Regions from separate parts of the Granulicatella sp. 20925_1_45 genome, predicted to be linked through region 2. Evidence: predicted binding sites of a transcription regulator. Region 2 holds the regulator's gene; the other holds the start of a gene.
What was found. The regulator NrdR, encoded in region 2, represses ribonucleotide reductase genes. The targets are predictions, from matches to a motif close to ACACNATATATNGTGT.

Region 1 (12,636 bases), on a different contig from region 2:
TAGAGCTGCCATCGTAACGAACTATTTTCACATTTTCCGCGCTGTCGTTCTAGCTAGAAAAATGGGATACAAATGCGTCGGCTACGGTGCAAGAACGAAACTCTATTATTCTCTCAACGCCTTTATCCGCGACTTTATCGGATATGTCGCCTTAACATGGAAAAAACAACTCCTCGTACTAGTTCTCTTCTTACTAGTCATCAATTTCTTTACCATCATTGAATACGTTAACAATTTCGTCATCCAAGCAGCTCTCTAACCGAGCTGCTTTTTTGCTTCCCCCCACCTAAGAATTTACTTTTAATCTTGTATCTGATTTTCAAATTTTTTTCGTAATTCTTTTTCTAGATTTCGATGATTATTTTTTGTCAAAAGCATCCTTAGCTGGAATGGGAGAAACATGGCGTATCGCCTGTTGAAAAACGAAGAGCCTTCGGATTCTATAGGAATAATAATAGCGATCATAATCGATGTGAATTACTGACTCTGGAAATTCATTTCCTAGAGTCAGTTTGAAGCTCGATAGGAAACGAGACTAAGGCTCGTTCCGGTATAGCTATTGTTATTCCTATGAAGACATCCGAAAGTGCTCGTAGTTTTTCAAAACAGCCCAAAACCCCTTATTGTTTCTCCCGTTCCAGCCGAAGGCTCACCATATTTTTACACAAAAAATATCACCAAAATATTACAGAAACCGTTTTTATGTTACGAAATAAAAAAGTTTCCTAAAAATCTATAAAATACAAGAATAAAAAGCTAAATTCTGCTATACTAGAATAGAATTCTTACAGCCTAGTCTGTAGAAGAATTATCTAAGGAGGAAACAGTGTGGTTGCATTAAATTTTAAAGCACAAAATATCGGAATTGACTTAGGCACAGCTAACACGATTGTTTATCTAGAAGATGAGGGAATCGTCACACGTGAACCTTCCGTTGTTGCAAAAAATATCGTTACAGAAGAAATTATCGCAGTAGGAAAATCTGCATTTGAAATGATTGGTAGAACACCAGAAAATATCGTGGCATTACGCCCAATGAAAGATGGCGTAATCGCTGACTACAATACAACGACAGCAATGTTGAAATACTTCATTCAGTCGATTGTGGGCCGCTCATTCTTTAAACCAGTGGTCATTATTTGTGTGCCAAGTGGCATTACAGACGTTGAAAAAAGAGCCGTTTTAGACGCGACAAAATATGCAGGAGCTAAAGAAGCGTATGTGGTTGAAGAACCATTCGCGGCTGCAGTTGGAGCAGGACTTCCTGTCACAGATCCAACTGGAAGCATGATTGTCGATATCGGTGGCGGTACGACAGACGTGGCGACGATTTCGCTTGGTGGAATCGTGAATAGCCGCTCGATTCGTGTCGGAGGAGACGAGTTAAACGAGTCTATCGTGCAGCACGTTCGTAAGACATACAATTTACTAATTGGAGAACGTACGGCTGAAGAATTAAAAATTATGTTAGGTTCAGCTTCCATTGAAAAAGCACAAGGAAGCATGCAAGTGCGTGGTCGTGATATGGTTACGGGATTGCCACGTGTTGTTGAAGTGCCTGCAAAAGAAATTGCAGTTGCGATGAGTGAAATTATTCATCAAATTTTAGACGCAGTAAAAGATGTATTGGAACAAACACCGCCAGAAATTTCTGCGGACGTTATTGATCATGGAATCGTGTTAACAGGTGGGGGCGCAATGCTTCGTCACCTTGCTGAGATGATTTCGAAGGAAACGCAAGTACCAGCCTTTGTGGCCAACGATCCACTTGATTGTGTGGCATTAGGAACTGGTGCGATTTTAGCAAATCCATCATTAATGAAAAAATAGAGTCCGTTGAAAAATAAATAAAGAGGAGTGATGATGTGAATCCAATTTTTTCAAATAAGAAACTAATTGGTTGGGTAATCGGAATTATCACGGCATTAGCATTGATCATGTATTCCATTACTTACGGCAGTAATATCGTGACTCAAGGTGTTAATGATGTAACCAATATTCTAGGAAGATTAGTCTCTTATCCAGCAAATAGTATTAATGATTTTATCGATAGCGTGAGTGATTTATCAAATACGTATCAAGAAAATCAATCGTTAAAACAAAAAATCGATACCATTCATGAATTAGAAGTTCAATTGAGTGAGTTAAAACGTGATAACCAAAAAATGAAGGAAACGCTCAAGTTGCAAGATACACTAAACGATTATACGTTAGTGAATGCGACGGTTATTGCGCGTAATCCAGATACATGGCGTGATGTCATTACGATTAACAAAGGATCAAATGACGGCATCCAACCACAAATGTCTGTTATGAGTGATAACGGGCTTGTAGGGAAAGTCATGGACGTGAATCCAACGAGTGCACGTGTAGCGCTATTATCGAATGCTGATAATACATTAGTGCGTGTGGCAGCGATGATTCAAAACGAAAAAGAACCAATCTACGGAACCATCACTGGTTATGACGATAAAAGCAATATGTTAGTGATGAGCCAAATTCAAGCAACGCAAGATATCAAAGTTGGGGATAAAGTCGTGACAAGTGGTCTCGGTGGCATTTCTCCAAACTCACTGTATATCGGTACGGTTGAAGAAGTGGCGATGGACCGTTTTGGCTTGTATAAAGAAGTGAAAATTCGTCCAGCAGCGGATACGAATGACGTTCGTTACGTGACGGTTGTTATTCGTACAAGCGAAAGCGAGGGGCAATAATGCGCATCTCAAAAAGAGTTTACTGGGTGTTATTTGTTTATATTCTTGCTTTCTTAGCCGATGGAGTGTTAACGAATCATTTTTCAAAATTGTTTCTGTTCTCCGGCTATAGCTTAACGCCTCGAATGATTATTATCGCAGTCGTGTTGTTAAACTTCATGATTGACCAAAAGTCAATGTTCTGGTTTACAGTCGTTGCAGGATTCTTAGTGGATAGTTACTACTCAGGCGTCCTTGGTGTCTACATGGCGCTGTTTGCAGTGATTGTACGAATCATTAATTTGGTTCGCTCGAACATCCTTCAAAATCCATTTACATTAGGGCTAGCGCTAGTGTTCTTCTTAAGCTTCACCGAAGTCTCTGTTTACTTCGTGTATGCCTTACGAGGAGTAGCGAGCATGAGTTGGAACGAGTTCTTAGTAGTGAGACTTGGGGCAACCTTAATGTTAAACATCGTGATTTATTATATTTTATATCTCCCGCTTCGCAATTTTGCTAGATGGGTGAACTCAACTCCGGTCGTAAGTCCACATGACTTAATGAACCATCGTAGAGCATAATTTGAGAAAGGTTTGGCTGTTTGTGGCCAAGCCTTTTTGATTGCACGTTAATAGTACTGACAACGGCGATAGATATGGTATAATAAAGAGGATTAGTGTCAAGAGAAAGAGGAATTGAATGAAGAGAGCAACATTTTTAAAAGCAAGTCTAATCTCGAAGGGTATCATTGCGACCTGTGCGATTGTCGGTTTTCTAATGCAGATGACGCTTCACGGCTGGCATGGACTTCGTTACTACACGAATCAATCGAATCTACTCGTTGGAGTATTTATGGTGTACTTGCTCTTCAAATACCGCAAGAGTGGCCATTGGAGTAAAATGGACCTTCGCTTGAAGGGTGGCGTGACGGTTGCGATTCTTCTAACGGGTTTGGTGTATCACTTTATGTTAGCACCACAAAAGACAGCCGAAGAATTCTGGACGATTGAGAATTTCTTGTCGCACTATATTGTGCCATTTGGAACGTTAGCGGATTGCATCGTCTTTGATAAAGGGCATTGCTACAAGTGGTGTGATCCATTTACGTGGACGTTATTGCCGCTGGTCTATGCGATTGTGTCTGTTGCGATTGCACTCATCACACGTATTCCGATTGGAAATAACAAAGATGGCCCATTCCCATATTTCTTCTTGAATGTGGATAAATATGGATTTCTCGGCGTCTTGCAATATTGCTTAGGATTAGCCGTAGCCTTCTTAATCGGCTCGTATATTCTTTTCGTATTTAAAAATGGATTCAAAACAAAGGAACGTTTATAAGAGAGGAGACTTTCATGGTTCGAGATATTGGAATCGACTTAGGAACAGCGAATATTTTAGTGTTCTTAAAAGATCGTGGAATTATTTTAAATGAACCGTCACTCGTTGCGCTAGATGAGCGTAATGGCGACGTGATTGCAGTCGGTGAACGTGCGTATCAAATGGTGGGCCGTACACCTAAAGAAATCAATGTGCACCATCCATTAAAAGGTGGGGTAATTGCGGATATCGCGGTTACTGAGCAATTGCTTGAATTGTTCATGCAAAAATTAAACTTAAATAGTTGGTTCTCTAAACCAGATATTTTGATTTGCACACCAACAAATATTACGACAGTCGAGCAAAAAGCGATTATCCAAGCAGCGATTAAATGCGGTGGACGTAATATTTACTTAGAGGAAGAACCAAAAGTGGCCGCAGTCGGCGTTGGACTCGATATCTTCTCTCCAATTGGAAACATGGTTATCGATATCGGTGGCGGAACAAGTGATATTGCCGTTCTTTCAATGGGATCAACGGTCACAAGCCGTTCGATTAAATTAGCCGGCGACAATATGGACTTTGCCATTTCCGAATATATTAAAGACAAATATCAACTCATTATCGGGGACCGTACTGCTGAAGCCATCAAGATGAATCTTGGTAGTGCGATTGAAGTGGAAAACGAGTCGGATATGATTGTTAAAGGTCGTGATATGACGACTGGATTACCGAAGACCGTTACCATTTATACAAATGAAATTTATCATTGCTTAAAAGAAATGCTCGATACGATTGGCGAAGAAGCCAGACTCGTACTCGAAGCGACTCCGCCAGAACTCGCAGGTGATATTATCGAACGCGGCGTGATGGTAACAGGGGGCGGAGCGCTCATCCAAGGAATCGACCGTATGCTTTCTGAGAAGCTACAAGTTCCTGTGATGGTGGCAGAGAACCCGCTTCAAAGTGTTGCGATTGGAACAGGAATCTTATTAAACCGCATTAAAGCAGATCGTGGTATTTTCTCAGGACTCAGAAGACTCTTCAGTTCTAAGAAAGTTGTAATGAACCCAACTGCGAATATGATTGATGATGAAAGGAAAGAAGAAGCATGAAGCAAGAATTGAAAAATAGTGGTCACTTATTATTGACGGCGCTACTCCGTGTCTTAATCTTCGTGATTATCGCAGTCATCTTATTTGCACTTGGCTTAATGGTTGGTTATGCCGTTCTTGGTGAAGGTCACAACCCATTTGATATTTTCTCAAAAGAAGTATGGGACAAGATTTTCAACTTTATTAACTAACAAGCAGATAGATTGACCTTTGTTGACTATTGAAGTAGACTATAACAAAAGCAGAATATGGAGGAAATGCTATGAATTTAATTCCAACAGTTATCGAGCAGTCTTCTCGCGGAGAACGCGCTTATGACATTTACTCACGTTTATTAAAAGACCGTATTATCATGGTAAGCGGACCAGTTCACGACGATATGGCGAATGCGATTATCGCGCAATTACTATTCTTAGATGCACAAGATCCTGAGAAAGATATTTACATGTATATTAACTCTCCCGGAGGAAGTGTAACAGCAGGTTTAGCCATCTACGATACAATGAACTTCATCAAAGCAGACGTTCAAACCATCGCGATGGGACTAGCAGCATCAATGGGTTCATTCCTATTAACAGCTGGTGCTAAAGGGAAACGCTATGCATTACCAAACGCTGAAATCTTAATTCACCAACCTTTAGGCGGAGCTCAAGGTCAAGCGACAGAAATTGAAATTGCAGCACGTCAAATCTTGAAAACACGTGAACGCTTAAATAAAATCTTGGCGAAACAAACAGGACAAAAATTATCACGTATCGAAAAAGATACAGACCGTGATAACTACATGACAGCACAAGAAGCATTAGAATATGGCTTAATTGATGCGATCATGGAAAGCTCAAAAGAAATGAAATAACAGTGTGAAAACTGAAGAATACCTTCTGAAACAAATCGTTTTGGAGGTATTCTTTTTTTATTGTTTTGATTTCTGAAGATTTAACATTTAAAATATTGTTTTTATGTGAAATTTTTCATTTATTGTTTATTAATGTTTGTGAAAACGTTATAATAGTAATTGTAATAATAAAAATAAAAAGTGAAAGGTGAGAAAAAATGAAAAGAAATTGGAAAGTTCTTTTACTAAGTATTTTATCGGTTCTACTTTTATTCGGCTGTGCTACAGCGAAGAAGAGTGGGAAATTTGAAGGAGTGGGGAATGGTAAGCACGGCGAGATTAAAGTAGCCGTTACGATTACCGATGCGAAGATTACTAACATTGAAGTCGTTCAGCAAGATGAAAATAAAGGGCTGTCCGATCCGGTTTACAACGAGTTGAAGGAAACGATTATCGCGCAAAACTCAGCAGATGTCGATGTTGTGTCTGGAGCGAGTGCAACTAGTGAAGGTTATTTAGAAGCCGTTAAAGATGCGATTAAGAAATCAGGCATTACGCTTGTCGCTGCAAAACAAACGGCAACGAATAAAAACGAGCTTCCTGCAGAACAAACCTTTGATGTCGTTATCGTTGGTTCAGGTGGTGCCGGACTTAGTGCTGCGATTGAAGCTGCAGAAGCTGGTAAGTCAGTCGCTATTGTTGAAAAAATGCCAACAGTCGGCGGGAATACGCTTATTTCCGGTGGGGAAATGAATGCGCCTGGTAACTGGGTACAAAAGAATCTTGGAATTACTGGCGACTCTGTAGAAGCGTACTATAATGATACGATGAAGGGTGGAGACAATATCGGGGATCCTAAACTCGTTCATTTAATGGCTGAAAAAGCATTGGAATCAGCAGAATGGTTACGAGACGACGTACACGTTGAATTCCTATCAGATCAATTATTCCAATTCGGTGGACACTCATTTAAACGTGCATTGATTCCTAAGGGCCATACTGGTGCGGAATTAGTGTCTAAATTAAAAGCAAAAGCAGAAGAACTTGGTGTTAAGATCTTCTTGAACGTGAAAGCAGATGAATTAATCCAAGATGCAAACGGTCGTGTGACAGGTGTGAAAGCCACTGACAAGGCTAAAAAAGAAGTCAAATTCCTTGCTAACAATGGGGTTGTATTAACAACAGGTGGTTTCGGTTCAAATGTCGAAATGCGTAAAGAATATAACAAAGAATATGACGAACGTTATAAATCAACAGATACAGTCGGAACTACTGGGGATGGTATCGTAATGGCTCAAAAAGCTGGGGCTGCGTTGAAGAACATGGAATACATCCAAACATACCCAATCGCAAATCCGAAGACTGGTATGATTTCGCTATTAGCCGATACTCGTTTTGATGGAGCGATTCTAGTCAACCAAGAAGGAAAACGTTTTGTGGAAGAACTAGACCGTCGTGATGTGATTTCAAAAGCAATCCTAGCACAAACAGGGGGCTATGCTTATCAAATCTGGAACGATAAAATTGATGCGATTTCGAAGACGAAAGAAGCGCATAAAGCAGAATACGATGAGTTGATTCGTGAAGGATTGTTAGTTAAAGCTGATACGATTGAAGAAGCTGCAAAATTCTTCGATATCGATATCAATAACTTGAAAGAAACAATCGCAAAAGTAAATGAATATGCGAAGACTAAAGACGACAAAGATTTCCATCACCGTGGTGGATTAGTCTCTCTAGAAGAAGGTCCTTATTATATTGAAAAAGCCGTTCCTTCTGTTCACCATACAATGGGTGGGGTTGTTATCAACGAAAAAACAGAAGTGTTAAATGAAAAAGGCGAACCAATTCCTGGATTATACGCTGCTGGTGAATTAACAGGGGTTATCCAAGGGAAGAACCGTCTTGGAGGAAATGCGATTACGGATATTATCACATTCGGACGTATTGCCGGTAAAGAAGTCGGAAGTAAATAAGCTAGTAATGGATCGTGCAGTAGAACTTTTCCAGTTCGCTGCACGATTTTTTTTCGCCGTATATCTTCCTTTTTAGTAGTGAAAGCGGTACAATAGACACATACGACTTGTTAGAAGGTAAAAGGGGAAAAGGTTATGACGACAGAAGGAAATCCATTAAATAATGCTCGTGTGGCATATGAATATTACGAATTACCAGGGGAATTAGTAGATATTCAACCTTTAGGAAATGGATTAATTAATAAAACCTATCAAATTACACATACACATGAAAATGAAGAAAAACAATATGTATTACAAGCCATTAACCATGATATTTTTCCAAATGTTCGCGGCTTAATGGAAAATATCGAGAAGGTAACGACTTATCTTCGCGAGAAATACGAAGCAGAAGGGCGCGATGCTGCTCGTGAAACGCTTCGTGTCATCCGTACAAAAGATGGCCACTTAACAGCCAACTTGGATAACGGAACTTACTGGCGTATTTATGATTCCGTTAAAAATAGCTATTCATTAGATAAAGTAGAAAGTCCAGAGCAATTTTACATCACAGCGAAAGCATTTGGTCGTTTTGCCTATGACTTAAACGACTTCGATGCGAGCCAATTAGTCGAAGTGATTCCAAAATTTCACGATACACGTAATCGTTACAGACAGTTAGAAGAAGCGATTAGAGAAGATCGTGTGGGCCGTGTGAAAGAAGTGCAAGAAGAGATTGCATTTATCCAAAACCGTAAAGCGGACTGCTTCTTACTCTATGATTTACTCGATGAAGGCGTATTGCCGCTTCGTGTAACGCATAATGATACAAAATTAAACAACATCATGTTCGACAGTGAAACAAAAGAACCGCTTTGTATCGTGGACCTTGATACGGTAATGCCGGGATTAGTGTTATTTGATTTTGGGGATTCCATTCGTTTTGGTGCAAATGACTGCGCCGAAGACGAATCCGATTTAACAAAAGTGAACTTCGATTTCGACTTATACGAAACTTACGTGAAAGGCTTTATCGAAGGGACAAACGGCATCTTGACGGAAGCCGAACTCGAATACTTACCTTGGGGTGCTCGCGTCATTACGCTAGAACAAGGTATTCGTTTCTTGACGGACTATATCAATGGGGACGTTTATTACGCAACGACTCGTCCAGGACAAAACTTAGACCGTGCACGTACGCAATTGAAATTGGTACAAGATATGGAAAACGTTTGGGATAAGATGGTCGAAGCTGTTAAAAACGCACAAAAATAAGAAATTCAGACTCTCTGACAGATTTGTTAGAGAGTTTTTTGTAGTCCGTAACACTATATGTTGTAAATTATAACGATTCTAAAACACAATATATTGTGTTTTAGGGGTTGATTTTTATTTTTTGAGTGCTACAATAAGGACTAGAGTTTAAGGAGGAATCGTGATGAGTGTAGAGACATTAACAGCATTATCGGTCACGAAGAGGGATGGCCGACAAGTCGAATTTCAAAAGGAAAAAATTCAACGTGCGATTGAAAAAGCAGAAATCGGATTGAATGGTGAATTAAGCGATGAGCGGATGGAAGTGCTTGGTAGCATCGTAGAGGATGTCCTCGCGGAGATTTCAAGACGCTTTAACGATACGATTGAGATTTATGAAATTCAAAATATCATTGAACATTTACTGATTGAAGACGGAGAATCAGAGCTTGCACAAGAGTATATCTCATACCGTGTTGACCGTGATTTGCGCCGTAAGAATCAGTTGGATTTCCAATGGGCGCTCTCACGATTAACGAATAAAGAGGCAAGCGTCGTCAACGAGAACGCGAATAAAGATAGTAAAGTATTTAATACACAACGCGACTTAACGGCTGGAACGGTCGGGAAGATTATTGGCTTAAAGATGCTTCCGCCGCACGTGGCCAATGCGCATTTGAAGGGCGACATTCATTATCACGACTTGGATTATCATCCATATATGCCGCTCACGAACTGTTGCTTAATTGACTTCGAGCACATGCTAGGGCTCGGTTTTAAAATCGGAAATGCGGAAGTGGAGTCTCCTAAATCGATTCAAACCGCAACCGCACAGATGGCGCAAATTATTGCGAATGTGGCAAGCAGTCAGTATGGTGGTTGTTCTGCCAACCGTGTGGATGAGTTACTGGCACCTTATGCAGCCTTGAATTACGAAAAGCATTTAGCAGATGCAAAAGTCTGGATTGAAGGTGCAGAACGTCAAGAAGCGTATGCGATGAAGAAAACGGAAAAAGATATTTATGATGCGATGCAATCGTTAGAATATGAAATCAACACGTTATATACATCGCAAGGACAAACGCCATTTACAACACTTGGATTCGGACTCGGAACAAATCATTTTGAACGTTGTATTCAAAAGGCTATCTTGCAAGTGCGTATGGAAGGGATTGGCAAAGAAAAACGAACTGCCATTTTTCCAAAACTTGTTTTCACATTGAAACGTGGCGTGAACTTGGAAGCCAACGACCCAAACTATGACGTGAAACAATTAGCGTTGGAATGTGCGACAAAACGCATGTATCCAGACGTATTAAGCTATGACCAAATCGTTCGTTTGACGGGAAGCTTTAAGGTGCCGATGGGATGCCGTTCGTTCTTACAAGGATGGAAGGACGAAAACGGCCAAGAAGTGAACGATGGGCGAATGAACTTAGGAGTTGTGACTCTTAATATTCCTCGGATTGCGCTTGAAGCAGACGGATCTCTTCAAAAGTTTTGGGAGATTTTTGAGGAAAAACTCGCGATTTGTAAAGATGCACTCGTCTACCGTGTGGAACGTTGTAAGGAAGCCACTCGCGACAATGCGCCAGTGTTGTATCATTACGGCGCATTTGGCCAACGTTTGAAGGATGGCGAAGAAGTCGACGTTCTATTTAGAAACAAACGTGCGACGGTTTCTCTGGGCTATATTGGCCTCTATGAAGCCGCAACCGCCTTCTTTGGGCCAGCCTGGGAAAATAATCCGGAAGCCAAGGCCTTTACCTTAGAAATCGTGAAGGCGTTGAAGGCTCATACGGATTCATGGGGCGACGAGTACGGCTATCATTTCAGCGTCTATGCGACTCCAAGTGAAAGTTTGACCGACCGATTCTGCAAGCTCGATATCGAAAAATTTGGTCTAGTGCCAGATATTACCGAGAAGGAATACTACACGAATAGTTTCCATTATGATGTGCGTAAAAATCCAACGCCATTTGAAAAGATTGACTTCGAAAAAGATTATCCAGTGTATTCTTCAGGTGGCTTCATTCATTACTGCGAATATCCAGTGCTTCGTCAAAATCCAAAGGCGCTGGAAGCTGTGTGGGATTTTGCCTATGACAAAGTTGGATACCTTGGAACGAATACGCCAATCGACCATTGCTATAAGTGCGGTTTTGATGGCGAATTTACACCAACGGCTAAAGGGTTCGAATGTCCACAGTGTAAGAACCATGATCCGCAAACGTGTGATGTGGTGAAACGAACTTGTGGCTACCTTGGAAATCCGCAGGCCCGTCCGATGGTGCACGGTCGTCACGTGGAAATTTCTTCGCGTGTGAAACATATGCCAAAACTCAAGGAACGCTATGCGCTTGGGGTGACGGAGGATGAATAACCCGAAGCCAAAAGAATGGACCAGCCAGCAGTATTCCCAAGGGAAGATTGCAAGCTATAAACCGTATAATTTTGTCGATGGGGAAGGGGTACGCTGCTCGCTGTATGTGAGCGGCTGCCTTTTTGCCTGTGAAGGGTGTTATAACGTCATCGCGCAAAATTTCAATTACGGTATTCCGTATACGAAGGAACTCGAAGCACAAATCGTTGAAGATGTGGGTACTTCGTATTGCCAGGGCTTAACGCTGCTTGGAGGAGAGCCTTTTTTAAATACGGGTGTCTGCCTTTCTCTAGTAAAGGCTCTACGAGAAGCATATGGGCACACTAAAGATGTGTGGTCGTGGACTGGATATACATGGGAAGAATTGATGCAAGAAACAGAGGATAAGCTTGAATTGCTCAGCCTGATTGATATTTTAGTCGATGGACGATTTGAACTCGCCAAGAAAGATTTGACCTTGCAGTTTCGAGGCTCTAGCAACCAGCGCATTATCGATGTGCAGGCGTCTCTTGAATCTGGGGAAGTCGTTTTATGGAAAGGTCTCTGGGAATCATAAGAAACGATAAAATTTCTGACAAATGGTCATTATTTTGATAAAATGAAGGAATGAAATACGTTAAAGGAGACGACAATGGCGATTACAGGACTTGGAATGGATGCAGTGGAACTTTCACGCATTGAAAAAATCGTGGCAGAACCGAAAACTTTTTTACAAAAAGTACTGACTCCAGCAGAACTAGAGAAATATAACAGTCTTCCAACGAAGCGAAAAGTGGAGTTTCTCGCAGGACGTTTTGCGGCCAAGGAAGCCTACGCAAAAGCATTGGGAACAGGAATTGGACAACACGTATCTTTCCAAGATATCGAAGTCTTAAATGATGCGTCTGGAAAACCAGTCCTTGTGTGCAAACGGTATGACCACAAAACATGGGTCACCATTACGCATACAAACCATGATGCATATGCCGTCGTCGTATTAGAATCCAACGAATAAAAAGGAATGAACCAATAATGTTAGAAGCAATCCATCGTAATACACGAGTTGTAGTGGATTTATCGATTGTAAAACAAAATATTAAAA
Region 2 (12,636 bases):
AAGAGAAGGTTTATCATATTCAAGGCGAATATGGGCTTTTCCAATGTAGCCAGCACTGTCATCCAAAAACGTATCAAGATGATGCATTAGTCCGTAAGATGATTGCGGAACAAAAGGACATGAAAGTACCTTATGAACTGATTCCGTTCTGTCCAGAATGCGGAGCGCCGCTTGAAATTAATAAGCGTAATGCCGAAAAAGGAATGGTCGAGTCAGCAGATTTCTTTGCACAAAAAGAGCGCTATGATGCGTTTTTAGAAGAACATAAAAATGATAAGGTGCTCTTTTTAGAAATCGGAGTGGGCTTTACGACGCCACAATTTATTAAAACACCGTTCCAAAAATGCGTACAAGCCAATCCAAATGCGCTGTTTGTAAGTATGAATCATAAACATTACCGGATTCCGCTCGCGTTAAGAGAGCAGACTGTACAATTGTCAGAAAACATCGCCCCATTAATTCATGGGACATATCAAGAGCTTAAAGGAGAATAAACAATGTATTTAATCGAACCAATCCGTGATGGAAAATATGTAAAAGATGGAGCAGTAGCGCTTGCGATGCAAGTATATGTGCAAAGTAATGTCTTCTTAGATGATGACATCTTGTTCCCATATTACTGCGACCCTAAAGTAGAAATTGGAAAATTCCAAAACACAATCGCTGAAGTGAATGAGGAGTATTTAAAAGAAAACAATATTCTTGTTGTACGTCGTGACACTGGTGGCGGTGCCGTATACGTGGATTCTGGTGCTGTGAATGTGTGCTACTTAATCCAAGACAATGGAATCTTCGGCGACTTCAAGAGAACGTATGAACCAGCGATCAAAGCCTTACACGAACTCGGCGCAACAGCCGTTGAACAAACAGGACGTAACGATTTAACGATTGAAGGCAAAAAAGTATCCGGAGCTGCGATGACAATCAGCAATGGTCGAGTATACGGTGGATTCTCGCTCTTATTAGACGTGGACTATGATGCGATGGAAAAAGTCTTGAATCCAAACAAGAAGAAATTACAATCGAAAGGGATTCAATCGGTACGTGCACGTGTGGGAAGTATTCGTCCGTACCTAGCCCCAGAATATCAAAACGTGACGGTAGATGAATTCAAAAACTTAATCACATGTAAGATTTTAGGAATTAACTCTATAGATGAAGCGAAACGTTATGTGTTAACGGAAGAAGATTGGAAAGCAATCGATGAACTCACAGCTTCTAAATATAAAAACTGGGAATGGAATTATGGCCAATCTCCACAATATAGTGATTACCGTGATGGACGTTTCGCATGTGGAACGATTCAATGCTACTTAGAAGTGGAACAAGGTAGAATTTCAAATTGCCGTATTTATGGAGATTTCTTTGCAAAAGGAAATGTTCAAGAAGTCGAAGAAAAACTTAAAGGTGTTCGTATGGTGAAAGAAGACTTAGTGGAAGTCTTAAGCGCCATCGATTTAAGCAACTACTTTGGCGCAGTTACTGCTGAGGAATTTGCGGGACTCATTTTAGGAGAATAAAAAAATAGGGTGATACCGTATAAGGTATCACTCTATAAATTTAGAAAAGGATGAAGCATGGTGCTTCATCCTTTTTGCTTGATTAGTCTAATTCTTCTTTGGCTGGAATGCTGTGTGCTAGACGGCTTGCTGCAGCGGCTGCGATAGCTCCTACTAAGTCGTCTAAGAAGATGTTTACTTTACCAGTTGATTTGTCATCTAAGTTCTTAAGAATTCCTGGTTTTACTTTATCGATATAACCGTAGTTTGTAAATCCGATTGAACCATATACGTTTACGATCGATAATGCTAAGATTTCATCGACACCGTATAAAGGCTCGTCTTGAGATAAGACATCGTTTAATAATGGATGTAATTTCTTTTCTTCTGCTAATTTATCCATTTCGATACCAGTGATAACGGCGTTTTGAACTTCGCGTTTCTTCAATACGCTATTAACGTTTAATAAGCATTCTTCTTTCGTTAATCCTGGTACATATCTTTCTTGTAAGAAATAAACTAATTCAGCAATTTGTTCTAATTCTACACCGCGTTCAGATAATAATTCTAAACAGCGTTCGTGTAATTCTTTTGGGCTTTTCATCTGAAAAATCCTCCTTTTAACAAATTATGAAACCCTTTTAAAAAGAGTAGCTTTTTATTTTAACACAAAATACAAAGAACGCCCAAATGAATTGAGCGTTCTTTTTGAAATTTTGTAAACGGTTAGAACATTGACGAGCTATGAATCGTGCTCGGACGGCTATTTGGATTCACGTAAGTCATTGCAGCGTTAATGGCAACAGGTGCTTCACCAAATCCAGTAGCGATGATTTTTACTTTGCCATCGTAAGTTGCGATATCTCCAACGGCAAAGACGCCAGGAAGAGTCGTTTCCATTTGGCTGTTTGTCACGATGGTGTTACGAACCACATCGAATCCCCAGTTCTTCATTCCTCCAATAGAAGAAGAGAAGCCATAGTTCACGATAAAATCGTCAACAGGAAGTTCAATTTGGTCTTCACCTTTAGCATGTTTGAGGACAACCGATTGAATGGTTTCGCCATCGCCAATAATTTGGTCTGGAAGATAAGGCGTTAAAATGTCGACGCTTGATTCTTCTAGTTGTTTCACGCTATGTTCTTGTGCGCGGAACTGTGGACGACGATGGACGATCGTCACTTTCTTTGCGATTGGTTCTAAAGCTAGTGCCCAGTCTACCGCAGAGTCGCCACCACCGCAGATGGCTACAGTACGGTCGCGGAATCGCTCTAAGTTTGTTACGAAGTAGTGCAGGTTGCTGTTTTCATAAGTTTCTGCATTTTCTACATCGAGTTTACGTGGACGGAAAGCTCCGTTCCCACAAGCGATAATCACTGTTTTCGCGTAGTGCGTTTGTTTAGAAGTTACGAGTTCATATCCGAAGTCTGTTTTGTTTAATTCGAGTGCTTCTTCTTCTAAGCAGTACTGAGTTTCTGGGAAACGTTCAAGCTGCTTTTTCAAGTTCTCGATTAAATCGCCAGCTGTAATTTCTGGGAAGGCAGGGATGTCATAAACCATCTTTTCAGGATAAAGCATCCCTGGTTGCCCACCTAATTGGGGCAAAGTTTCAATAATTTTAACAGACGCTTGACGTAAGCCCGCGTAAAAGGCGGTGAAAAGCCCAACAGGCCCACCGCCGATAATAATAATATCAACAATTTCTTGAGTCACTTTTTACCTCCGAATTAATAGAACATTCTTAAAATAAAGGCCATTGCGATACCAGTTAGTACCCCAGCAAATACCTCAATAGGTTTGTGACCTAAATATTTCTTGATAATTAATTTTTTATTTTCTTCTGTGTCGAAGAGATTGATTGGATCATCTTCTGATTCAATTTCAACATGCTTTAATGCGCTGGATTCTTCGCGTACTTGTTCTTCGTATAATTTTTGTAGGAGAATTCCTTGTTCACCACTTTGACGACGAACGGCCATGGCATCGAACATAACGATTAAACCGAACGTTGTTGCGATTGCAACGAGTGGAGAAGCAAATCCGTATTCAATAATAAGTGCTGTAATCAGCGAACTAACCGCAGCAGAGTGAGAACTTGGCATTCCACCTGTGCTAGTTACTAACGAAACGTGTGCGCCATCTTTCTTTGAAAAGAGCGCAATCGGAAATTTAACAAATTGTGCAAATAGAATCGAGCAAATTGAAGCGATTAATGGATAATTTTGAAATATTGTCATTAAACTTTCACTCTTTCTTTTTTCTATACTCAAATACTATACCACGAAACCATGAAAATCACTAAGGAAAATTTATAGATATTCTTTATTTTTTTATTAAGGTGGATAAGAACGCTAAATTGCACCCGTTTGCCTTTTGTGGTTTAATAGAGGAGGTTAGATGAGCAATCATCAGTAAGAATTAAAAGGAGATGGAAAAATGAGTCAATTTCCACAATTGAATGAAGTGAATGAAAACAATCCACTCGTGACTGTGCATACGAACTTGGGCGATTTCACATTGGAATTATTCCCTGAAGTAGCACCTAAAACAGTGGAGAATTTCGTAACACATGCGAAAAATGGATACTACAACGGAGTTATCTTTCACCGTGTGATTGAAGACTTCATGATTCAAGGTGGCGACCCAACTGGAACTGGTATGGGTGGCGAGTCTATTTACGGACGTACTTTCGAAGATGAATTTTCAAGAGAAGCATTCAACTTGTATGGAACTTTATCAATGGCAAATGCAGGTCCAAACACAAATGGATCTCAATTCTTCATTGTTACAGCAAAACAAGTACCCGCACAAATGTTGAAACAATTAAAAGATGGCGGCTGGCCTGAAGAAATCGTTGAAGAATACGCTAAAGTTGGTGGAACACCTTGGTTAGACCACCGTCATACAGTATTCGGACGCGTCGTAGAAGGTATGGACGTTGTTCTTAAGATTGAAGGCGTAGAACGTAATGCGCAAGACCGTCCTCTAGAAGATGTTGTCATTGAATCGATGGACGTAAAAGCGTAGGAGGTTCTATGAGCAAAACTTTTAGAATTGGCGACATCGTTACGGCTAAAGTAACGGGTGTACAAAATTACGGAGTTTTCTTGGAGCTAGATGAAGATACACAAGGCTTGATTCATATTTCTGAGTGTAAACATGGATATATGGATAATGTGCATGATTTTGTGAAAGTAGGACAAGAAGTGACAGCCAAAGTCATTGACGTCGATGAATTCTCAAATAAGATTAGTTTATCGATTCGAGCGCTGGAAAAACTCGATGTGCCAGATGTTCCGCAACGCATTAAGAAAAATCGCAAACGCTATGTTCCATCTATTGGTTTTTCTAGCTTAGCGAAGAAGTTGCCAGAGTGGATCGAAGAAGCACAAGAAAAATTTGTAAAAGATAAAAACAAAAATTAATAAAAAAATCGTTATTGAATACGAAGGAGGCATTCAAATGGGACACATTTCATTTGATTATTCAAAAGCATTAGATTTCTTCAGCCAAGAAGAAATTGACAATTTACAATCAACAGTAACAGCGTTAGATAAAGACTTACGCGAAGGATTAGGAGCAGGGAACGACTTCACAGGTTGGATTAACTTGCCACGCGACTATGATAAAGAAGAATTCGCTCGTATTAAAGAAGCTGCTAAAAAGATTCAAGAAGAATCTGAAGTATTAGTAGTAATTGGTATTGGTGGTTCTTATTTAGGAGCTCGTGCAGCGATTGATTTCTTAAACCACGCTTTCTATAACTACTTACCAAGCGATAAACGTAAAACTCCGCAAGTATTATTTGCAGGAAACAGCATTAGCTCAACTTACTTACAAGGGTTAATCGACCTAATCGGAGATCGTGATTTCTCTGTAAACGTAATTTCTAAATCTGGTACAACAACAGAACCAGCGATTGCTTTCCGTGTATTCAAAGATTTATTAATTAAAAAATATGGTAAAGAAGAAGCTGTAAATCGTATTTACGCTACAACTGACCGCGCTCGTGGAGCATTAAAATCAGAAGCAGATGTGGAAGGATACCAAACATTTGTGATTCCAGATGATGTCGGTGGACGTTTCACAGTATTAACAGCTGTAGGATTACTTCCAATCGCAGTTACTGGTGCAGATGTAGATGCATTAATGCAAGGGGCTGAGGATGCACGTGTGGCATACAGCTCATCAAACTTAAAAGAAAACGAAGCTTACCAATACGCTGTAGCACGTAATGTGTTATACCGCAAAGGAAAAGTGACAGAGTTATTAATTAACTACGAACCAACATTACAATACTTCTCTGAATGGTGGAAACAATTATTTGGTGAATCAGAAGGGAAAGACTTCAAAGGAATTTATCCTTCAAGTGCAAACTTCTCAACTGACTTACACTCACTAGGACAATACATCCAAGAAGGTCGTCGTAACATCTTCGAAACAGTTATCAAAGTGGGTAAACCAAATGAAGAAGTAACAATTCCTGAAACAGAAGAAGATTTAGATGGATTAGGATACTTACAAGGTAAAACAATGGATTTTGTAAATACAAAAGCTTTCCAAGGAACATTACTTGCTCATACAGATGGTCAAGTTCCAAACTTTGTAGTGAACATTCCTGATATGTCAGCTTACACATTAGGACACTTAATCTACTTCTTCGAAATCGCAGTTGGACTTTCTGGTTACTTAAATGGCGTGAACCCATTTGACCAACCAGGGGTAGAAGCATACAAGAAAAACATGTTTGCTTTACTTGGAAAACCAGGATTCGAAGACTTAGCAAAAGAATTAAACGAACGTCTATAATCAACATGCCGCATTCTCAATACGAGGGTGCGGTATTTTTGTGTGAATATGTGCTCGAATCGGGAAAAGAACTTGCGACAAAGGGCGTTTTGAACTAACATAGGTTTTACAAGAAGTGTTGGAGGAAAAAGATGAGAGTCATTGGATTAACAGGCGGTATCGCTAGTGGAAAGACTACTGTTTCGAATTTATTTAAAATCTCTGGAGTGCCGGTTATTGATGCCGACCTTGTAGCTAGACAAGTCGTCGAAAGAGGAACTGCCGGATTAACGGCGCTCGTGAACCGTTTCGGTGAATCTATTTTAAATACAGATGGAACGTTAAATCGAACGGAACTTGGGCAAAGAATGTTCAGCGATGATGCGATTCGCAAGGAAGTAAATGACATTCTTCAACCACTGATTCGCCAAGAGATTGCAGGAAAGATGACAGACTACCAAGAGCAAAGGAAATCACTGATTGTCTTAGATATTCCGCTCTTATTTGAAATGCACTATGAGAGTCTCTGTGATGATATTATCGTGGTGGCCGTATCTGTGGAAACGCAAATTACTCGCATGGAAAAGCGTAACGGATATACAAGGCAAGAAGCGTTAGAGCGAATCCAGTCACAGATGCCTTTAGAAGAAAAAGTAAAGAGAGCAACGATTGTGTGGTCAAACGAAGGAACCCTTCAAGAGTTAGAGCAAAAAGTCCATCAGTGGCTACTCGAAAATTTCCTTAAAAAATGATATAATAAATCGAATAAGCACAAAAAAGGAGAGGTGTTTGCAATGCAATGTCCAAAATGTAAAAACAATGGTTCTCGCGTAGTAGATAGTCGTCCAGCTGATGATGGTCGTTCTATCCGTAGAAGAAGAGAATGCGAAGAATGTGGCTACCGTTTTACAACATTCGAGCGCTTAGAAAAGGCGCCATTGCTTGTCATTAAACGTAATGGGAATCGCGAAGAATTTAGCCGTGAAAAATTATTAAACGGATTAGTTCGTTCAGCAGAAAAACGTCCAGTATCACTTGGACAATTAGAAAATATCGTGAATGAAATCGAACGTTCCATCAACCAAGAGGGAGAAAATGAAGTGTCAAGTACTCTTATTGGAGAAATGGTGATGGATCACTTAGCTAAGATTGATGACATTGCGTATATTCGTTTTGCGAGTGTGTATCGTCAATTTACAGACCGCAAAATGTTCTTAAAAGAATTAGAAAGAATGTCTATGATTATGGACAGCCAAGAAAAATAGGAAGGAATTACAAGAATGCACTCAAAAGAGTTTCCATGGGCACAGTATAAGCCTAAAGACGGTATCCTCGTGGTACAACCTGTGTGGATTACCGAAAGAGAAATCCAATTTTTAATGCAATTATACGCTCCGTTCATTGGAAAAGAAGCGACTCTTTTGTATGCGACTTTGTACGGTGAGTTATCTCCATCAGAATACGAGAGTGAAGTCTTCTCCATTTCTGAATTGTTGTCGATGACGAATTTAGGAATGCCCGACTTTTTCTTAGCTAAAACACGATTAGAAGGAATTGGACTTTTAAAAACGTATCGTAAGGAGCCAACTGCTTCACGTCCTCAAACGTACACGATGGAATTACAAGCACCAACATCTCCGCGTCTCTTTTTCAAAGATGCCTTACTTTCGACTCTACTGCTAAATCAGATTGGGAATCATCGTTTTGAGAAATTAAAGCAACGATTCTTAGTGTCGAAACCAGGCGACTTAGGAGAGAACGACAGTGCGCAGTTTGAAGAAGCGTATCGACTTCCTTATAACATGGAATCTTATACAAGAAACCATGCGCAAGAAAACCGCATGGTCTTAGATAGCAAGCAACAACCTGAATTCGAGTTTGCATCGGATGTGGATTGGGATTTAATCGAAGGGCTGTTAAAAACAGAATTCGTCGATTTAAATTCCATCACTAAGGGAGTTCGAAAAATCGTCGATGCCTTATACCGTGCCTATGGGTTTACTGAGCAAGAAATCGCACAATTTTTAGTGATTGCGTCTGATTTAACAACGAAAGTCATTGATGAAGAGTTCTTGTTGAAATTAGGGCAAGAGGCTGCTCAAGATAAAGTGACACAACTTCGAAGCGAAGAAGTGGTTGAAGCACCTGTGACCGAACCGACTGAAGTGCAAGTGGTGGAAGGGGCCTCTGAAGAAGAGTTAGCCATCCAGCAATTGATTCAAGCGGCTAAAGGAATGGCGCCAATTGACTTTGTTTCAAGCATCAAGGCGCAAAAGAAAGGCTATGTCTCAAAAGCAGAACGTCAATTGATTTTTGATTTAGTATCTGTTAGCGGTTTACCAAACGAAGTGTTAAATATTTTATTCCACTATGCTTTGGTACAGCTCGATAACGCGACACTTGCACGAAACTTTATCGATGCGATTGCCAACGACTGGGCTACAAAAGAAATCAAGACCGCTCAAGAGGCAATGGAAGCTGTACGAAACCGCGATTTGCAGCGAGAAGTGAAACGAAAACAACAACTGCATAATGCAGGTAAGAATAACTACAGAAGACAGGGTGGCTATCAAGAGCAATTGCCAGATTGGGCGAAAGATTCTCAGGCAAAGGAAAAACAAACGCCTGCACCTACTGAAAGCCAATCCACACAAGTTTCAAGTGATTTAGCAGAACAAATCGCAAAATTAAAAACAAGTAATCAAAGAGAACAACAATAACGGAGGTGAACGAATTGGAAGGATTAAAAGGATTTTTAGATCAAAGAGGAGCAACACAAGGCATGCCGAACATGCAAAACATCGAAAAAGAAATCTTTGAAGATAAAGATGTAAAAGCTTTTCTTGAACAACATAAAGAAGAATTGACTCCGGAAGCTATTCGTAAAGGAATGTCTGCGTTATTGGAGTTTCGAATGGAAAGAGATGCTAGAAAGAACAACAAGGAAGTGAAAGCTCCAGGTCTCGAACCATGTTTAGAAGTGCATAACGGATTTATTTTAGTGAATTACAAACGTACCGAAGAAGCGATTCGCCAGGAAAGAGAACGTAAACGTAAACGCCTGATTCATTCCATCAATATGCCCAAAAATATCGCGGAGGCTCGTTTCTCAGATACGGCTCTTACGCCAGAGCGACAAGATGTCATTGGAGAATTATTGAAATTCATCAATAGTTACAAACCAAATAGTACTGAATACCAAAAAGGATTGTATTTAGCAGGGCCTTTTGGTGTTGGGAAAACATATATGATGGGCGCTTTAGCAAACGAGCTTTCTGAAAACGGCGTTGAAACGACGCTTGTCAATGTTCCAACGTATAGTGCAGAAATTAAGCAAGCCATTGCGACAAATACCGTTGAAGCGAAATTAGTATCGATTAAAAACACACCAATCTTAGTGTTGGATGATATCGGTGCGGAAATGAATAGCGCATGGTTTAGAGACGAAGTGTTGATGGTCATCTTACAACACCGTATGTTGCAAGAATTACCAACGTTCTTCACATCTAACTTCACAATTGATCAGTTAGAAGCGCATTTTGCTCATTCAAATAAAGGAGACCAAGAACTTCTTAAAGCAAAACGTCTGATTGAACGTATTCGCTTCTTAGCTAAAGAGTATTTTGTCGATGGACAAAATCACAGAAATCCATCATAGATGAAAATGCTTGAAAATATGAAAGATTAGTGGTTAAATACTAATGAACTAAATATTTTGAAAATGATGAAAAAGACAAGAAACTATCTCTTGGTTACATTTTAGCGAGAAGTGGGTTGGTGCAACACTTCATCCGGAATAGTTTTACCACTTTTGAATCTTTGCTTGAATTCAGTAGAGCAAGGCGCATCGGAGCGTTATTCCGTTGAGGTTCATCTTTTTTGATGAACAAATTTGGGTGGAACCACGTAGAATATGACGTCCCATAGTTTGCAGGAGCAGACTATGGGATTTTTTGTTTATTTCAGAAATTTCAAAAAGAAAGAAGGAAGAAAATGTCAATGATTAAAATTACTTTTCCAGATGGTGCCGTTAAGGAGTTTCCAAAAGGAATTACAGTAAAAGAAGTTGCAGAAAGCATTAGCAAAAGTTTAGCGAAAAAAGCATTAGCAGGTAAAGTGAACGGAGAATTAGTAGACTTCGATCGCGCTATCGAAGAAGATGCTTCTATCGAAATCGTTACACCAGATCACGAAGATGCATTAGGAATCTTACGCCACTCAACAGCACACTTATTAGCACATGCATTAACTCGTTTATACCCAGGAATTCACTTCGGAGTAGGACCTGCGATTGAAACAGGATTCTACTACGATACGGATATGCCAAATCAATTAACAGAAGATGCTCTTCCAGAAGTGGAAGCAGAAATGATGAAAATCGTTAAAGAAAACTACCCAATCGTTCGTCGTGAAGTAAGCCGTAAAGAAGCGTTAGAAATCTTCGCAAACGACCCTTATAAAGTAGAATTAATTAATGGTTTACCTGAAGACGAAACAATTACTGTATATCAACAAGAAGATTTCGTAGACTTATGTCGTGGTATCCACGTTCCCTCAACAGGACGTATTCAAGTCTTCAAATTATTATCACTTGCAGGGGCTTACTGGAGAGGTGACTCTAACAACAAGATGATGCAACGTGTATACGGAACTGCATTCTTTGATAAAGCAGACTTAAAAGAATTCTTGAAAATGCGTGAAGAAGCCAAAGAACGTGATCACCGTAAATTAGGAAAAGAATTAGATTTATTCATGATTAGCCAAGAAGTAGGTTCAGGATTACCATTCTGGTTACCAAAAGGGGCTACAATCCGTCGTACAATCGAACGTTACATCGTAGATAAAGAAATTAGTCTTGGATATCAACACGTGTACACTCCAGTTATGGCTGATGTAGGTCTTTACAAAACTTCAGGTCACTGGGCTCACTATCAAGAAGATATGTTCCCACCAATGGACATGGGCGATGGCGAAATGCTTGTTTTACGTCCAATGAACTGTCCTCACCATATGATGGTTTATAAAAACCACATCCACAGCTACCGTGAATTACCAATTCGTATTGCTGAATTAGGAATGATGCACCGTTATGAAAAATCAGGTGCGTTATCAGGTTTACAACGTGTGCGTGAAATGACTCTTAACGATGGACATACATTCGTTCGTCCAGACCAAATTAAAGACGAATTCAAACGTATTTTAGACCTAATCCGTGAAGTATATAGCGACTTCAATGTAAAAGATTATCGTTTCCGTTTAAGCTATCGTGATCCTGAAGATAAACATAAATACTTCGATGACGATGAAATGTGGAACAAAGCAGAATCAATGTTAAAAGAAGCAATGGATGAAATGGGATTAGAATACTTCGAAGCTATCGGTGAAGCAGCATTCTACGGTCCTAAATTAGATATTCAATTCCGTACTGCAATGGGATTAGAAGAAACAATGTCTACAATCCAATTAGATTTCTTATTACCAGAACGTTTCGACTTAACATACGTTGGTGAAGATGGAGATAACACTCACCGTCCAGTGGTTATCCACCGTGGGGTTGTATCTACTGCAGAACGTTTCGTAGCTTACTTAATCGAAGAATACAAAGGAGCATTCCCAACTTGGTTAGCTCCAGTTCAAGCAACAATCATTCCTGTAAGTGTGGAACATCATTATGACGCTGCACGTGAGTTGAAAGAAAAAATGGCTCGCTTAGGAATGCGTGTAGAACTTGATGATCGTAATGAAAAAATGGGTTACAAGATTCGTGCGTCTCAAACTCAAAAAATCCCTTATCAATTAGTAATTGGGGATAAAGAGGTTGAAGAAGGTACTGTAACTGTTCGTCGTTATGGTTCTAAAGAAACTAAATCAATGTCTGTTGAAGCGTACTTAGAATACGTACAACGCGAGATTGCAAACTTCTCTCGCCCGCTTGAAGACTAATTTTTCAAAGGCTCGTAGCAATACGAGTCTTTTTTGTGCTTAATAATAAAACCGAAGGTTTTGATTTATGGCGGTGTGTGGTTTGAGAATGATTGGGGGCTACTTAATAAAATATATTGAAGTGTGGTTTTTAATAGAAGTTTCGTTCTTTCGAATCATTGCGGATGTCTTCATAAAAGCTGTAATGGGATACCGGCTCGAGCCTTGGGTCTCTCACCTTCAAAGCCTCAAAAACGGGAGTAAGGAATGAATTCCTAACTCCCGTTAATTCGTTTTGATATGATTCCCCATTACTGCTTTTATAGAATCCGCATGATTCTCCAGAACGAAGCGTTAAAAATCTATTCGTATATTTTATAAAGTGAGCGATGCTTCTTAGACCGCCATAAATCAAAATGCGGTTAGA

Region 1: the regulator NrdR is predicted to act here: its motif matches at 9,277-9,292, upstream of nrdD (anaerobic ribonucleoside-triphosphate reductase).

The regions. Positions count from the first base shown of each region.
Region 1 is NZ_JAPWBR010000013.1:20,326-32,961, reverse strand. It holds gene O3798_RS05600 (YdcF family protein) at 1-259, shown strand, start outside; gene O3798_RS05595 (rod shape-determining protein) at 829-1,830, shown strand; gene mreC (rod shape-determining protein MreC) at 1,866-2,714, shown strand; gene mreD (rod shape-determining protein MreD) at 2,741-3,274, shown strand; gene O3798_RS05580 (Pr6Pr family membrane protein) at 3,393-4,034, shown strand; gene O3798_RS05575 (rod shape-determining protein) at 4,049-5,128, shown strand; gene O3798_RS05570 (DNA-directed RNA polymerase subunit beta) at 5,125-5,319, shown strand; gene clpP (ATP-dependent Clp endopeptidase proteolytic subunit ClpP) at 5,391-5,984, shown strand; gene O3798_RS05560 (flavocytochrome c) at 6,182-7,939, shown strand; gene O3798_RS05555 (phosphotransferase enzyme family protein) at 8,075-9,193, shown strand; gene nrdD (anaerobic ribonucleoside-triphosphate reductase) at 9,357-11,555, shown strand; gene nrdG (anaerobic ribonucleoside-triphosphate reductase activating protein) at 11,548-12,111, shown strand; gene acpS (holo-ACP synthase) at 12,187-12,549, shown strand; gene alr (alanine racemase) at 12,564-12,636, shown strand, end outside.
Region 2 is NZ_JAPWBR010000006.1:37,974-50,609, forward strand. It holds gene O3798_RS03310 (NAD-dependent deacetylase) at 1-494, shown strand, start outside; gene O3798_RS03315 (lipoate--protein ligase) at 498-1,520, shown strand; gene O3798_RS03320 (phosphatidylglycerophosphatase A) at 1,603-2,103, opposite strand; gene O3798_RS03325 (NAD(P)/FAD-dependent oxidoreductase) at 2,226-3,212, opposite strand; gene O3798_RS03330 (divergent PAP2 family protein) at 3,227-3,736, opposite strand; gene O3798_RS03335 (peptidylprolyl isomerase) at 3,936-4,526, shown strand; gene O3798_RS03340 (CvfD/Ygs/GSP13 family RNA-binding post-transcriptional regulator) at 4,535-4,924, shown strand; gene O3798_RS03345 (glucose-6-phosphate isomerase) at 4,962-6,308, shown strand; gene coaE (dephospho-CoA kinase) at 6,440-7,039, shown strand; gene nrdR (transcriptional regulator NrdR) at 7,082-7,552, shown strand; gene O3798_RS03360 (replication initiation and membrane attachment family protein) at 7,568-9,007, shown strand; gene dnaI (primosomal protein DnaI) at 9,022-9,945, shown strand; T-box leader at 10,003-10,214, shown strand; gene thrS (threonine--tRNA ligase) at 10,287-12,230, shown strand.